Regions from separate parts of the Microbacterium sp. LWO14-1.2 genome, predicted to be linked through region 2. Evidence: predicted binding sites of a transcription regulator. Region 2 holds the regulator's gene; the other holds the start of a gene.
The links. Region 2 encodes HrcA, which represses chaperone genes, less so after heat shock. Its sites were predicted from a motif close to TTNGCACTCGNNNNNNNCGAGTGCNAA; they were not measured.

Region 1 (7,106 bases), 1.2 Mb from region 2:
GCGGTTCCCGTCGCGGATGTCGCGGCGAGCTTCCGGGAAGCAGTCGTCGACGTGCTCGTCACGAAGGCCCTCGCGGCCTGCGCCGACCTCGGGGTCCCGCGACTGCTGCTCGGCGGCGGCGTGATCGCCAACCGACGGCTGCGCGAGGTCGCTCTGGCGCGCGCCGAGGCCGCAGGCGTGACGGTGCGCATCCCCCCGCTGTCGCTGTGCACCGACAACGGAGCCATGATCGCAGCGCTCGCCGCGGAGCTGATCTCGTCGGGTCGTCGTCCGTCGACGCTCGCCTTCGGTGCGGACTCGACACTGCCCGTCACCGAGATCCAGGTGGCCGAGCGCGTGCCGGTGCCGTCATGACCGACGCCTCCCTGCCGCCCCGCAGCGGGCCCTCGGACGGGACGTCGGGTGAACGGCCCGTCCCGCGCACGACGGTCGAGGGGCCGAGTGGCGAGGTCGAACGTCCGGCGGGTTCGGCCCGGCTGCCGGGAGCGCGCCGCGACGGCTACGCGAAGCTGCCCACCGGACCGGTGAGCGTGGAACCTGTGGTCGCGACGGGTCCGATCGCCGATGACCCCCGACACGACGACGACTGGCAGCCGTCGACGGGCACCGCACCCGCCGACGACACCCGCCTCGCGCCGTGGGCGCTCACGGCGGCGATCGTCGCGCTGGGGGCGTCGTTCTTCGTGGGGTGGGGCATCCCGATCGCCGTGGTCGCGGTCATCGCCGCGATCATGTCGCTGCGTCGTCCCGTCGAGAGCCGCGCGATCGCCCGGTGGGCGCTCGTGCTGGGCCTCGCCGCCACGGTCTACAGCCTCGCGTGGCTGGTCTGGGCGGGCATGCAGTTCGAGCGGCTCGGATAGCGGATGCTGCACGCCGACGAGATCGAGGAGCTGCGCGCCCTGCAGGCGCGCGCCTACGGTCGCGGCGGCGGGCTCACCGATGCTGACGCCGACCGCCTTCGACATCTCGAGGACACACGGGCACCGGTGGCCCAGCCCGAGGCGGAGGCAGCGAGCGAACGGGACGTCGGCCCTGAGCCCCTCATCGACGCGGTGCCGCTGCGCACCACGCCGCCCGACGATCTCCGCACCGAGCCCGACGGGACGGCGCCGCCGCGCGACGCCGTCGCACCGGCATCCGACCGTCCGACGCGCCCCGACACCGTCCGGAGCGCGCTGCGCCGTCGCTGGCCGGTCGTCGCGGCCTCGGTCGCGGCGCTCGTCTGCCTCGGGGTGCTCATCGGCTGGCTCGTGTTCGCCGACCGGGGCCCCGAGCCGATCGCCCTCACGGCGGAGCAGCAGCAGTGGCAGAGCGAACTCGTGGCGACCGGCGTCTACGACCCCGGGTCGCTGCGCGCTCTTCGCGAGGAGGAGGGCGTGGTGATCTGGTTCGCCACGCAGAAGGGCGGCGAGAACGTCTGTCTCGTGCTCGCTGACGGGCAGAGCTCCGCGCCGGTGTGCTCGACGGAGGAACAGGTGCGCGCACAGGGGCTGTACGCGTCGATCACGTCGCCCGGAGAGGGCGAGCTGCAGAACGTCGTGGACGCGCAGATGTACCTCGCCGTCGACGGCGACCCCGCCGTCATCTCCTACAACTACATCACCTCCTCGCAGTCCAGCGGTGTGCAGTTCGCGTCGCCGGTCGAGGCGGAGATCGCCGTGCGGCTCGGCGACTCCGGATTCGATGAGCGCTCCCTCACGGTGGTCGGGTACGACGGCGAGGTTCCCGTCTGGTTCGCCACGGAGAAGAACACCCAGCGCGCCTGCCTGATCTACGACGGGTCGCAGCCCGATCCGCTTCAGGCGTGCGTGGACGGGCTCTGGAGCGCACCGGAGGGACTCGCGCTGGTGCTGGACCGCGTCGCGGACGACGGATCCACGACCAGATTCGAGTACCACCTCGGCATGGGCCGCCAGTACCTCACGATCTCGAAAGGCGCGGACGATGCGTCCGGATGACGAGTCGGAGCGGCGAGCCCTTCTCGCGCGGGCCTACGGCCGCGGAGGCGGGCTGACGGATGCCGATGCGCGGCGACTGACCGAGCTGGAGACGCTGCGGAAAGCCGCGCTCGCAGCCGCGGATCCTCGCGCTCAGACGACGCCCGACTCCGAGACCGCCGATTCCGACACGGTGGCCTCGGACGCGAGCGCCTCAGACACAGGCGCCACAGACCCGAGCGCCTCAGACACAGGCGCCTCAGACACAGGCGCCACAGACACAGGCGCCTCCGGCACAGGCGACTCCGGCACTGGCGCCCCCGAGATGACGGATGCCGCGCCCGGCAGCCGCGAGTCCGCGGGCGACGTCCCCGGTCCCTCCTCGGACGGGCCCGAGGAGCCGCGCGGGACGGATGCCCCCGTGCTCTCGGGGCTCGGCGCGGCGGTGCGTTCGCATGCGAAGGCCGCGGTCGCGGCATCCGCTGCACTGCTCCTCATCGGGGTGGCCGCAGGGTGGGCCCTGTTCGGTGCCAGGGGCGCGGAGTCGGCGCTCACCGCGGGACAGCAGGAGCGACGCCTCGAGCTGCAGGCCGAGGGGAAGTACGACGACGGCTCCGTACGCCTCGTCACCGAGGACGACGATGCGGTCGTCTGGTACGCGACCCGCGACGGCGCCGACGAGACGTGCGTGGTCCTCGACGTCCGAGAGGCCTCTGCGGAGCAGTGCCGGCCGACCGACGGCGTCGACGACATGGCGCTGAGCGTGTCGCTGTCGGTACCCGTCGACGATCCCGACGATCCCGCGGACGCGTACGGCGCGTCGGTGTCGGCGGTGCTCGCCCGTGCCACCACGGGCGAGCCGCTGGCGTGGGTGCAGCGATGGCGGCCGCAGGACTCGATGCTCGACCAGTTCGACGGCCAGGACCGCGAGCGTGCGGAAGAGCTCGTCGACCAGGGGTACCTCCCCGGCCTGTCGATCGTGGGGTACTTCCACGACCGGCCGGTCTGGATCGCCGAGAAGCCCGCCGACGGCACGCAGAGCGGCGGGATGCTGCGCTGCATGATCGTCGACGCCGCCGATGAGGCCGGCGCCTGTCAGGCGTCGCAGGACAGCGCCGCCGACATCCGGGTGCTGAGCGTCGAGACGGCCGCCGACGGCACCACCGTGACGTGGTCGCTGCACGTGCGGTTCACGAACTGGATGAATCCGTATCTGACCATCGAGCAGGGGGTGCCCGCCGACGCGGAGGGCGTGTCGATCGAGCTCGGCGGCGAGTACGGGGATCCGATCCTCGTCGAGATCCCCGCGGAGGGGGACGGCTGACTACTCCGCAAGGGGTACGCGGTCGGCGAGGATCGCGCGGCGGTGGTCGCCGATGCGCGTGAGGATGAGCGTCGCCGAGGCGTCTCCGCGCAGCGTGAGCTTCTTGCGGAAGGCGGCCGGGTCGACGTCCATGCCGCGCTTCTTGATCTCGACGGTGCCGATGCCGTGCGCGCGGAGGACGGCGCTGATCGCCTTGGGATTCGCGGGCATCGTCTCGCGCACCCGGAACGACTGCACGAACGGGCTGGTCAGGGCGGCGTCGGAGGTCAGGTAGGCGATGCGCTGATCGAGCATCCCGGCCTCGAGGCTCCGCGCGACGTCGCCGATCAGGCGGGCGCGGATGACGGCGCCGTCCGGCTCGTGCAGGAACGCGCCGAGCTCGCGTTCGGGGGCGTCCTCGGCATCCGCTCCGGCGGTCAGCTCGTGCGAGCGCTCGCCGCGGATGACGAGCGCGGCGCGGCGCACGCCCTCGCGAGCGAGGGCGCCGGTCCAGAGCACGAGCTCCACCACGCTGCCGTCGGCGCTGACCCACTGCGCCTCGGCGTCGGCGGGCAGCGCGTCGCGGTCGTGGCCGGGGCCGAGCTTGATGCCGGTGGGGCGCTCGGCCGCGACCGCGAACGCCCAGTCGAGCGAGGGCGAGTAGTCGTCGGCGGTCACCCGCCTGGTCTCGCTGTGGCCGGAGGTGCGCCGGGCGGGATCCATCCAGACGGCGAGTCCGTCGGCCGCCTGCGGCAGGTGCGCCTCCGCTGTTCCGTGCTGCACGCGCGCGGACTCGCCGAAAGGGGCGAGGTTGTAGGCGGCGATCGCGGCGGTGACCTCGTCGGCGTCGACGGCCTGGACGTCGAGGCCCGCGCCGGCGAACGCGAGCGCGTCGCCGCCGATGCCGCAGCCGAGGTCGGCCACGGACGTCATCCCCGCGCGGCGGAGTCGCTGCGCGTGCCGCGCGGCGACGCCGAGGCGCGTCGCCTGCTCCAGCCCGGCGCGCGTGAACAGCATCCGGTCGGCGAAGTCGCCGAACTTGGCGTGCGCCCTGGCGCGCAGCCGCACCTGTCCGACGACGGCCGAGACGAGATCGGGGGAGTGGCCGGCCGCTCGCAGGCGCGAGACGGTCCGCGCGACGTCGGCCACCTGGTCCACGGGGCCCAGATCGTCGAGGAGCCCGAGCCCTTCCGGGGTGAGCAGTGCACGCAACTCCGACATCTCCACGCCCTCAGCTTAGGCGGCCGACCGACGCGGGTCAGGCGGCCGTCGCTGGCACTCGCATTGCATGAGTGCCAGCCGACCGCCTACACTTGCAGTTAGCACTCTCGGGTTGAGAGTGCGAACAAGTCTTTCGTGTCAGCGTCAAGAAAGAAGAGGTAGACCGTGTCGGTTTCCATCAAGCCGCTCGAGGACCGCATCGTCATCAAGCAGGTCGAGGCCGAGCAGACCACCGCGAGTGGCCTGGTCATCCCCGACACCGCCAAGGAGAAGCCCCAGGAGGGCGAGGTCGTGGCGGTCGGCCCCGGCCGCATCGACGACAACGGCAACCGCGTTCCGCTCGACGTCGCCGTCGGCGACCGCGTGCTCTACAGCAAGTACGGCGGCACCGAGGTGAAGTTCGGCGCGGACGAGTTCCTCGTCCTGTCGGCTCGCGACGTCCTCGCGGTCGTCGTCCGCTGAGACAGCGTCTCTCGGAAGGGCCCGGATGCATCATGCATCCGGGCCCTTCCTGCATTCGGCCACAGCGCGTCCGAATCCTGCCATTCTCGTGAGGGGGCCGAGCAACGAGCAGGCGGCCCGCTCGGCCGGGACTAGGGTTGTGCGGTGACCTCGACGACCACCGCCCCGCGATCCAGCCAGACGGCGGGGGTCGCGTACGCAGGCGGCGCGTATCTCCTCTGGGGCGTGCTGCCGCTCTACTTCCTGCTGCTGACACCGACCGGTCCGTGGGAGGTCGTCGCCTGGCGGGTGCTGCTGTCGCTCGTCTTCTGTGTGATCCTGCTGACGGTGACGCGCGGGTGGCGGGCGTTCGGGGCGATTCTGCGCCAGCCTCGACTGCTCGGCTGGACGGCGCTCGCCGGACTCCTGATCTACGTCAACTGGCAGGTGTTCCTCATCGGCACGCTGTCGGACAATGTCATCGAGACGAGCCTCGGCTACTTCATCAACCCGATCACGACCGTCCTGCTCGGGGTGTTCGTGCTGAAGGAGCGCATCCGACGCCTGCAGTGGACCGCGATCGGCATCGCGGCGGTCGCGGTCGTCGTGATCATCGTCCTCTACGGCCACTTCCCCTGGATCGCGCTCTCGCTCACCGCCTCCTTCGGGCTGTACGGCCTCATCAAGAAGAAGATCGGGCCGGCGGTGGATGCCGTGAGCGGCCTCACCCTCGAGTCGTTCTGGCTGATCCCCATCGCCGTCGTGCAGCTCGTGCTCGTCGCGACGACCCCCGAGGGGCTCACCTTCGGCCAGAACGGCGCCTGGCACGCCGTCCTTCTCGCGTTCGCCGGAGTCGCGACCGCCGTGCCGCTGCTGCTGTTCGCCGCGGGAGCGCGGCGCATCGACCTCGCCGTGATCGGCATGATCCAGTTCATCACCCCGGTGATGCAGTTCGTCATCGGCGCCGTCGTGCTGGGCGAGCCGATGCCCATCGAACGCTGGATCGGATTCGTGCTCGTCTGGGTCGCGATCACGGTGTTCGTGATCGACCTGCTGCTGGCCGCCCGGCGTGGACGCCGCACGGCCGTCGCGCCGGTCTGAGAACGCCGGACCGACCCCGCTGCGCGCCTCGGAAGCGCGCGAGCGGATCGTTAACGCACCGAAACACTACCGACCCCTCCCGGAAGCGTTCTGCACCTAATGTGTAGATCATCCGACCGTGGTCCACAGTCCACGGCCAGTCACGCAAGGGAGCATCATGACCGTATTCACGCGCTCGCGCAGCGCCAAGATCATCGCAGGGGTCGCGCTCGTCAGCGCCTCCGCGCTGATCATCTCGGGCTGCAGCAGCTCGCCGTCGGAGGAGTCTTCGGGCGGGGGCGACAAGCCGGCCCAGGACCTCACCCTCAAGCTCGGCTCGCTGCTGCCGCAGACCGGATCGCTCGCGTTCCTCGGCCCGCCCATGGAGTCGGGCGTCGGCCTGGCCGTGAAAGAGATCAACGACGCGGACGCCGGTATCACCATCGACCTCACCGCCGAGGACGAGGGCGACACCGACACCAAGGCGTACGAGACCTCGATCACCAAGCTCCAGAGCGCGGGTGTCTCCGCGATCGTCGGCGCCGCGGCCTCGGGCGTCTCGAAGCTCATCCTCGACGGAAACGTCAGCGCCGGCATCCTGCAGATCTCCGCCTCGAACACGTCGCCGGACTTCACCACGTGGGACGACGACGGCCTCTACTTCCGCACCGCCCCGAGCGACCTGCTCCAGGGCGAGGTGCTCGGCAACCTGATCGCCGAGGACGGTGCGAAGTCGCTGGGCATCATCTACCAGAACGACGCCTACGGCACCGGCCTCGACGCCGCGATCAAGGAGACGTTCGAGGGCACCGGCGGCGAGGTCGTCGCCGAGGCGTCCTTCAACGTCGGCGACGCGCAGTTCGACGCGCAGGTCGAGACGATCAAGGCACAGAACCCCGACGCCGTCGCGATCGTGTCGTTCGACCAGTTCAAGACGATCGCGCCGCTGCTGGTGAACGCCGGCATCTCGGCCGACAAGTTCTACATGGTCGACGGCAACCTCTCCGACTACGGCGACGAGATCCCGGTCTCGCTCGAGGGCGCTCAGGGCACCAAGGCCGGACCCGCACTCGAGGACGACTTCACCGACCGCCTCCAGACGTACTGGACCGGTGAGGGCAACC
Region 2 (7,106 bases):
GTAGGTGATGTTCGTCGCGATGACGATCATCAGCACCCACCCCAGCAGGCGGCGCACGAGATACTTGATCAAGGTGTTGATTCTTTCTCTTTTACAGACGCGCGCGGGATCTGCCGACGCAACGCTGAGCCGGAGGACAGTCAATCACCATCTGCCGATCTGCGCGACACGACACCTGCACTCGAGTGTGACGGAGTCTCGTCACTCACGGAATCCGGTTTCAGGGTCGGCTCCCGGGCAACCTGGGCAGAATATCACCGGATCCGGCGAATCGAGCATCGACAGCGCGTCACCGTAGAATCGTCAGGACATGTCACCACGCGCCCTCACTCCGCTTCAGCCTGCCGCGACGCCTGCGACGCAGATCCGCAACTTCTGCATCATCGCGCACATCGACCACGGCAAGTCGACCCTCGCCGACCGCATGCTACAGATCACCGGAGTGGTCTCCGACCGCGACATGCGGGCACAGTACCTCGACCGGATGGACATCGAGCGCGAGCGCGGCATCACCATCAAGAGCCAGGCCGTGCGGATGCCGTGGGAGCTCGACGGTCAGACCTTCGCGCTCAACATGATCGACACGCCAGGGCACGTCGATTTCACCTACGAGGTCTCCCGCTCGCTGGCGGCCTGCGAGGGCGCGATCCTGCTCGTCGACGCGGCTCAGGGCATCGAGGCCCAGACGCTCGCGAACCTCTACCTGGCTCTCGAGAACGACCTGCACATCATCCCCGTCCTGAACAAGATCGACCTTCCGGCGGCTGATCCCGACAAATACGCCAAGGAGCTCGCGTCGCTCATCGGAGGCAAGCCCGAGGACGTGCTTCGCGTGTCGGGCAAGACCGGCGTGGGAGTCGAGGACCTGCTCGACCGTCTGGTCCAGGAGATCCCGGCGCCCGTCGGCGACGCCGAGGCGCCGGCACGCGCGATGATCTTCGACTCCGTCTACGACGCCTACCGCGGCGTCGTCACCTACGTGCGCATGGTCGACGGCAGCCTCTCGCCGCGCGAGCGCATCCAGATGATGTCGACGGGCGCGAACCACGAGGCGCTCGAGGTCGGTGTGTCGAGCCCCGAGCCGACCCCCGCCAAGGGACTGGGCGTCGGAGAGGTGGGCTACCTCATCACCGGTGTGAAGGACGTGCGCCAGTCCAAGGTCGGCGACACGATCACGAACGCCCGCAGGCCGGCATCCGAGGCCCTCGCCGGGTACACCGATCCCAAGCCGATGGTGTTCTCGGGCATCTACCCGATCGACGGCAGCGACTATGCGGAGCTCCGCGAGGCGCTCGACAAGCTGAAGCTCTCCGACGCCTCTCTGCAGTACGAGCCCGAGACGTCGGTCGCGCTCGGCTTCGGCTTCCGCTGCGGCTTCCTCGGCCTGCTGCACCTCGAGATCATCACCGAGCGGCTCGCCCGGGAGTTCGGGCTCGACCTCATCACGACCGCGCCGAGCGTGATCTACGAGGTGCTGACGTCGGACACGGGGGAGACCGTCACGGTCACGAACCCTAGCGAATACCCCGACGGGCGCATCGGTTCGGTGTCCGAGCCCATGGTCAACACGGCCATCCTGCTCCCGAAGGACTACGTCGGCACCGTCATGGAGCTGTGCCAGTCACGCCGAGGCACGCTCCTCGGGATGGAGTACTTCTCGGAGGAGCGCGTCGAGCTGCGGTACACCATGCCGCTCGGTGAGATCGTCTTCGACTTCTTCGACCAGTTGAAGTCGAAGACCCAGGGCTACGCGTCGCTCGACTACGAGCCGGCGGGGCAGCAGGAGGCCGACCTCGTGAAGGTCGACATCCTCCTGCAGGGCGACAAGGTCGACGCGTTCAGCTCGATCGTGCACCGCGACAAGGCCTACGCCTACGGCACGCTCATGACCGAGCGCCTGCGGAAGCTCATCCCTCGGCAGAACTTCGAGGTGCCGATCCAGGCGGCGATCGGTGCGCGGATCATCGCCCGCGAGACCATCCGCGCGCTCCGGAAGGACGTGCTCGCGAAGTGCTACGGCGGTGACATCAGCCGGAAGCGCAAGCTCCTCGAGAAGCAGAAAGAGGGCAAGAAGCGCATGAAGATGGTGGGCCGCGTCGAGGTTCCGCAGGAGGCGTTCATCGCCGCGCTCTCCGGCGACGTCGAGGGCAAGGACAAGAAGTAGGTGGCGCTGCCGCGGTACGAGCGCGGTCTCACCCGGCATCCGCTCGGCGAGGTTCCTCGCGGACTCCGCGGTGCTGAGCGGTCGGTCCCCGTTCCCGAGTACGCGAGGGATGCCGTCGCCGCACTGATCACGTCCTGGGAGTTCAAGCGGCGAGCGGGGTTCGACACGCCCGTCGAGGAGCCGCGGGCCGGGAGTGAGGGAACCCTCGCGAAGCGCGTGTTCGGGGTCCGCTTCGCCGAGCCGATCCGGGTCGTCTGGGCCGACGCGCACGGGTTCGGGTACGAGACGAGGCCCGGCCACCCGATCTACGGCGAGGAGTCCTTCGTCCTCGACGGCGGGGTCTTCACCGCCCGGTCGGTCTCGCGTCCGTCCACCCCGTTGTGGTGGATGCTGACGCCGGCGCTGCGAGTCATGCAGCGCTCCGTGTTCGACCGCTACATCCGCACCGTCGAGACCGCGATCCACGAAGCCCGGAGGCACCGTCCAGGCGACCCCGGGTAGGCTGGTCGGCATGCGGCGCGGGACTTTCCGAGACGACACGGTTGACTATGCGGCTGTGGGTGCGACCCATGCGCCCGATCTGATGCAGTATCCGCCGGAGCGCAGCATCCCCGCCGAGAACTCCTGGCGCATCGGCAGCGGAGAGGAACGGTTCCAGACAGCCGGCGAAGCGCTCCTGTCGTGGACGGCGCAGCGCGCATCCGGACTCAGCATCGAAGACGTGCGACCTGCCCCGGGGCCGGCATACGCGGGTGTCAGCTTCGACGCCGAGGGCACTCCGATCGCTCCGAGCAAGAACGAGGTCGAGCAGCGGTTCGACGCGGAGGGCATGCCCTTCGTCGGTCCTGGCATGACCCTGCGCCTGCGCGGACGCGTGGCGAACATGCACGCCGACGCCGAACTGCGCGTCATCTCGGTCACCGAGGAGAAGCGCCGTATCGGCTTCGTGCTCGGCACGGTCGGCGGCTCGGTCGTGCGCGGCGAGGAGTCGTTCGACATCGAATGGCGTGACGACGACGAGGTGTGGTTCACCGTCCGCGCGTTCGATGCGCCGAATTCGCTGCTCTACCGCCTGGTCCCGGCGCTCGTGAAGCGGCGCCGTCGCGAGCTGTTCGCCCGCTACCTGCGGGCCATCTCGCCGCTGTACGCGACCCCCGTCTGATGGCCGGCCCCCTTCCCCTCGGAGATCCCGCCCCCGCTGACGGACGCCTTCCGGCCGACCTGCCTGTCGACACGGCCGTGCCCTTCTCGGCGTACCTCCACATCCCGTTCTGCAGTGTGCGTTGCGGCTACTGCGACTTCAACACCTACACCTCGAGCGAGCTGCGCGGTGCCAGGCAGGAGGACTACGCCTCGACGCTGATCGGCGAGATCGGGCTCGCGCACCGCGTGCTGTCGGACGCCGACGCGCTGCGGCCGATGGACACGGTCTTCTTCGGCGGCGGCACGCCCACCCTGCTCCCCGCCGGAGACCTGGCGCGGATGCTCGGAGCAGCGACCTCCGCCTTCGGACTCGCCGACGGTGCCGAGGTGACCGTCGAGGCGAATCCCGACACCGTCACCCCCGAGGTCGCCCGCACGCTCGCGGAGGCCGGGGTGACGAGGCTCTCGGTCGGGATGCAGTCGGCCGTGCCGCACGTGCTCGCCGCTCTCGACCGCACCCACCGACCCGAGAACGTGCGCACCGCGGTGGCGGCGGCCAAGGACGCCGGGCTCGCTGTGAGCGTCGATCTGATCTACGGCGCCCCGGGGGAGTCGCTCGGCGACTGGGAGGCCTCTCTCGATGCCGCGCTCGAACTCGAGTCCGACCACATCTCGGCCTACGCACTGATCATCGAGGACGGCACGAAGCTCGCGCGGCAGATCCGTCGCGGCGAGGTCCCGATGCCCGACGACGACCTGCAGGCCGACATGTACGAGCTCGCCGATCGGCGCCTCGCCGAGGCCGGCTTCGACTGGTACGAGGTGAGCAACTGGGCGCGGACCCCCGAGCAGCGCTCCCGGCACAACCTCGCCTACTGGCGGGGGAGTGACTGGTGGGGCTTCGGTCCGGGAGCCCACAGCCACGTCGCCGGCCTTCGGTGGTGGAACGTGAAGCACCCCGCTGCCTACGCACAGCGACTCGCGGCATCCGAGTCCCCCGCGGCGGGGACCGAGCGCCCCGATGAGAAGTCGCGCATGCTGGAGCGGGTCCTGCTGCTCAGCCGCATCCGCGAGGGCATCGCCGTGGACGAGCTGCATGCCGACAAACGTGCGCGCGTCGCCGGCCTCATCGCGGACGGACTCGTCGATCCCGTCGCCGCCGTGCGCGGCCGTGTGCAGCTCACGCTCCGAGGACGACTGCTCGCCGACGCCGTCGTGCGTGAGCTCACCGACTGATCCGGGTCGTCGACGACCACCGCGATCCGTTCATCGCGGCTCGGTTCAGCGCGCAGAGGCGCGCGGCGAGTAGAATTGGCACTCGTAACCGGTGAGTGCCAGACGAGGGGAGTCGCGATGGTCAGTGAAAGAGGCCTCCAGGTGCTCCGTGCGATCGTGCAGGACTACGTCGAGACGCATGAGCCGGTCGGCAGCCGATCCATCGTCGACCGCTACTCGTTCGGCGTCTCGGCCGCCACGATCCGCAACGACATGGCTCTGCTCGAAGACGAGGAGCTCATCGCAGCGCCGCACACCTCCTCCGGTCGCGTCCCGACCGATAAGGGCTACCGCGTCTTCGTCGACCACCTCGCGCAGCTGCGTCCTCTCTCGGGTGCGCAGCGCACCGCGATCGAGTCCTTCCTGACCGACCCCGCCGACCTCGACGACCTGATGGCCCGCACCGTGCGGGTGCTCACGCAGCTCACGGGTCAGGTCGCCCTGGCGCAGTACCCCTCGTTCGCGCGGGCCCAGCTCACGCACATCGAGCTCGTCGGCCTGGCGCCGAACCGACTCCTCGTGGTGCTCGTCACGGATGCGGGCGGCGTCTCGCAGCGCATCGCCCTGCTGCCGGCCGACGTCGACGAATCCGACATGGCCCTTCTGCGGGCGCGGCTGTCGGCGCTCCTGACGGGGCGCGCGGTCAGCGATGCCGCAGAGCGACTGCAAGGGCTGCTCGCCGGTGAGGAGCACGCAAAGGATGCCGTGCTCCGCGCCCTCGCGACGGTGATCGTCGAGGAGCTGGGCACGTTCCGGCAGGAGCGGCTCGTGATGGCCGGCGCCGCGACGCTCGCGAGGCGGGAGCAGGACTTCCGCGGCAGCATCCATCCTCTCCTGGAGGCGATCGAGGAGCAGGTGACGCTCATCCGTCTGATGAGCGAGATGGAAGCGGATGCGCAGGGACTCTCCGCGAGCATCGGCACCGAGAACGCGTCGTTCGGCCTCGACGAGGCCTCGATCGTCGCGAGCAACTACGCGGCGCGCAGCGGCACCGCGCGCGTCGGCGTGATGGGGCCGACCCGCATGGACTATCCGAGCAATCTCGCGGCAGCGCGGGCGGTCGCCCGCTACCTGTCGCGACTGCTCGACGAAGACGAGGCCGCCCGCTGACGCGGACGACCAGGACAACACGCAGAAGGGCCATTGTGGCGGACCACTACGAGGTACTCGGCGTCTCGCGCGACGCATCGACCGACGAGATCAAGAAGGCGTACCGGCGCCTCGCGCGCCAGCTGCACCCGGACGTGAACCCGGGTGAGGAGGCAGCGGAGAAGTTCAAGCTCGTCACGCACGCCTACGACGTGCTCAGCGATGACGAGTCACGTCGTCGGTACGACATGGGCGGAGGCGACGGCGCCGCGGGCAACTTCGGGGGCTTCGGCGGTTTCGGCGACATCTTCGAGACGTTCTTCGGCGCAGCGCAGGGCGGTGGACGAGGCGCTCGCCCTCGCTCCCGTCGCGAACGGGGCCAGGACGCGCTCGTGCGGGTCACACTCGATCTCGGCGACGTCGTGTTCGGCGCCCACCGCGACATCGAGGTCGACACGGCCGTGCTCTGCGAGACCTGCAAGGGATCGTGCTGCCAGGAAGGCACCTCGCCCGTCACGTGCGACATCTGCGGCGGCACCGGCCACGTGCAGCGCCAGGTGCGAAGCCTGCTCGGCAACGTCGTCACCTCGCAGCCGTGCGGAACCTGCGAGGGATACGGCACGACCATCCCGTACCCGTGCGGCACCTGCGGCGGCCAGGGACGCGTGCGCTCCCGCCGCACCGTGTCTCTCGACATCCCGGCGGGTGTCGAGACGGGTCTGCGCCTGCAGCTCCCCGGTTCGGGCGAGGTCGGCAAGGCCGGCGGCCCGCACGGCGATCTGTACGTCGAGGTGACGGTGAACCCGCACCCGGCCTTCAGCCGCGACGGCGACGACCTGCTCGCCACGCTCGAGGTGGCGATGACCGACGCCATCCTCGGTGCCGAGACGACGATCCAGGGTCTGGACGGCGAGGTCGACCTCGAGATCCGTCCCGGCGTGCAGTCGGGCGATGTCCTGACGATCAAGGGGCGGGGCATCACGCCGCTGCGCGGCAGCCAGCGCGGAGACCTCCGCGTCGGCGTGCAGGTGCTGACTCCGACGAAGATCGACTCGGCGCAGCGCGCGCTCATCGAGGACTTCGCCAAGAAGACCAAGGCGCCGGCTCCGCAGCTCGCCCAGTTCCAGCAGGGACTCTTCTCGAAGCTGCGCGACCGCTTCCGCTCGCACTGACCGGGAGAACGCGATGGCACTGCACTTCCTCGTCGAATCCTCGTCGGATGCCACGGTCGGCGACCTCGTGGCGCTCACCGGCGCGGAGGCCAAGCACGCGGCCGTGGTCCGGAGACTGCGGGTCGGCGAGCAGGTGACGGTCGGCGACGGTCGCGGGGTGTGGCTCACCGGGGAGGCCGAGCAGGTGTCGCCGTCCCTGGTCGAGGTGCGCGTGAGCGCGCGTCGGGTGAGCGAAGCCCCGAGCCCGAAGCTCGTGCTCGTGC

Region 1: the regulator HrcA is predicted to act here: its motif matches at 4,513-4,539, upstream of groES (co-chaperone GroES).

The regions. Positions count from the first base shown of each region.
Region 1 is NZ_CP151633.1:918,263-925,368, reverse strand. It holds gene tsaD (tRNA (adenosine(37)-N6)-threonylcarbamoyltransferase complex transferase subunit TsaD) at 1-354, shown strand, start outside; gene MRBLWO14_RS04400 (hypothetical protein) at 351-860, shown strand; gene MRBLWO14_RS04395 (hypothetical protein) at 864-1,958, shown strand; gene MRBLWO14_RS04390 (hypothetical protein) at 1,945-3,261, shown strand; gene MRBLWO14_RS04385 (class I SAM-dependent methyltransferase) at 3,262-4,467, opposite strand; gene groES (co-chaperone GroES) at 4,627-4,923, shown strand; gene rarD (EamA family transporter RarD) at 5,068-6,003, shown strand; gene MRBLWO14_RS04370 (ABC transporter substrate-binding protein) at 6,161-7,106, shown strand, end outside.
Region 2 is NZ_CP151633.1:3,471,167-3,478,272, forward strand. It holds gene MRBLWO14_RS16740 (ABC transporter permease) at 1-72, opposite strand, end outside; gene lepA (translation elongation factor 4) at 311-2,164, shown strand; gene MRBLWO14_RS16750 (DUF1990 family protein) at 2,165-2,665, shown strand; gene MRBLWO14_RS16755 (DUF1990 family protein) at 2,676-3,326, shown strand; gene hemW (radical SAM family heme chaperone HemW) at 3,326-4,543, shown strand; gene hrcA (heat-inducible transcriptional repressor HrcA) at 4,661-5,692, shown strand; gene dnaJ (molecular chaperone DnaJ) at 5,728-6,843, shown strand; gene MRBLWO14_RS16775 (16S rRNA (uracil(1498)-N(3))-methyltransferase) at 6,857-7,106, shown strand, end outside.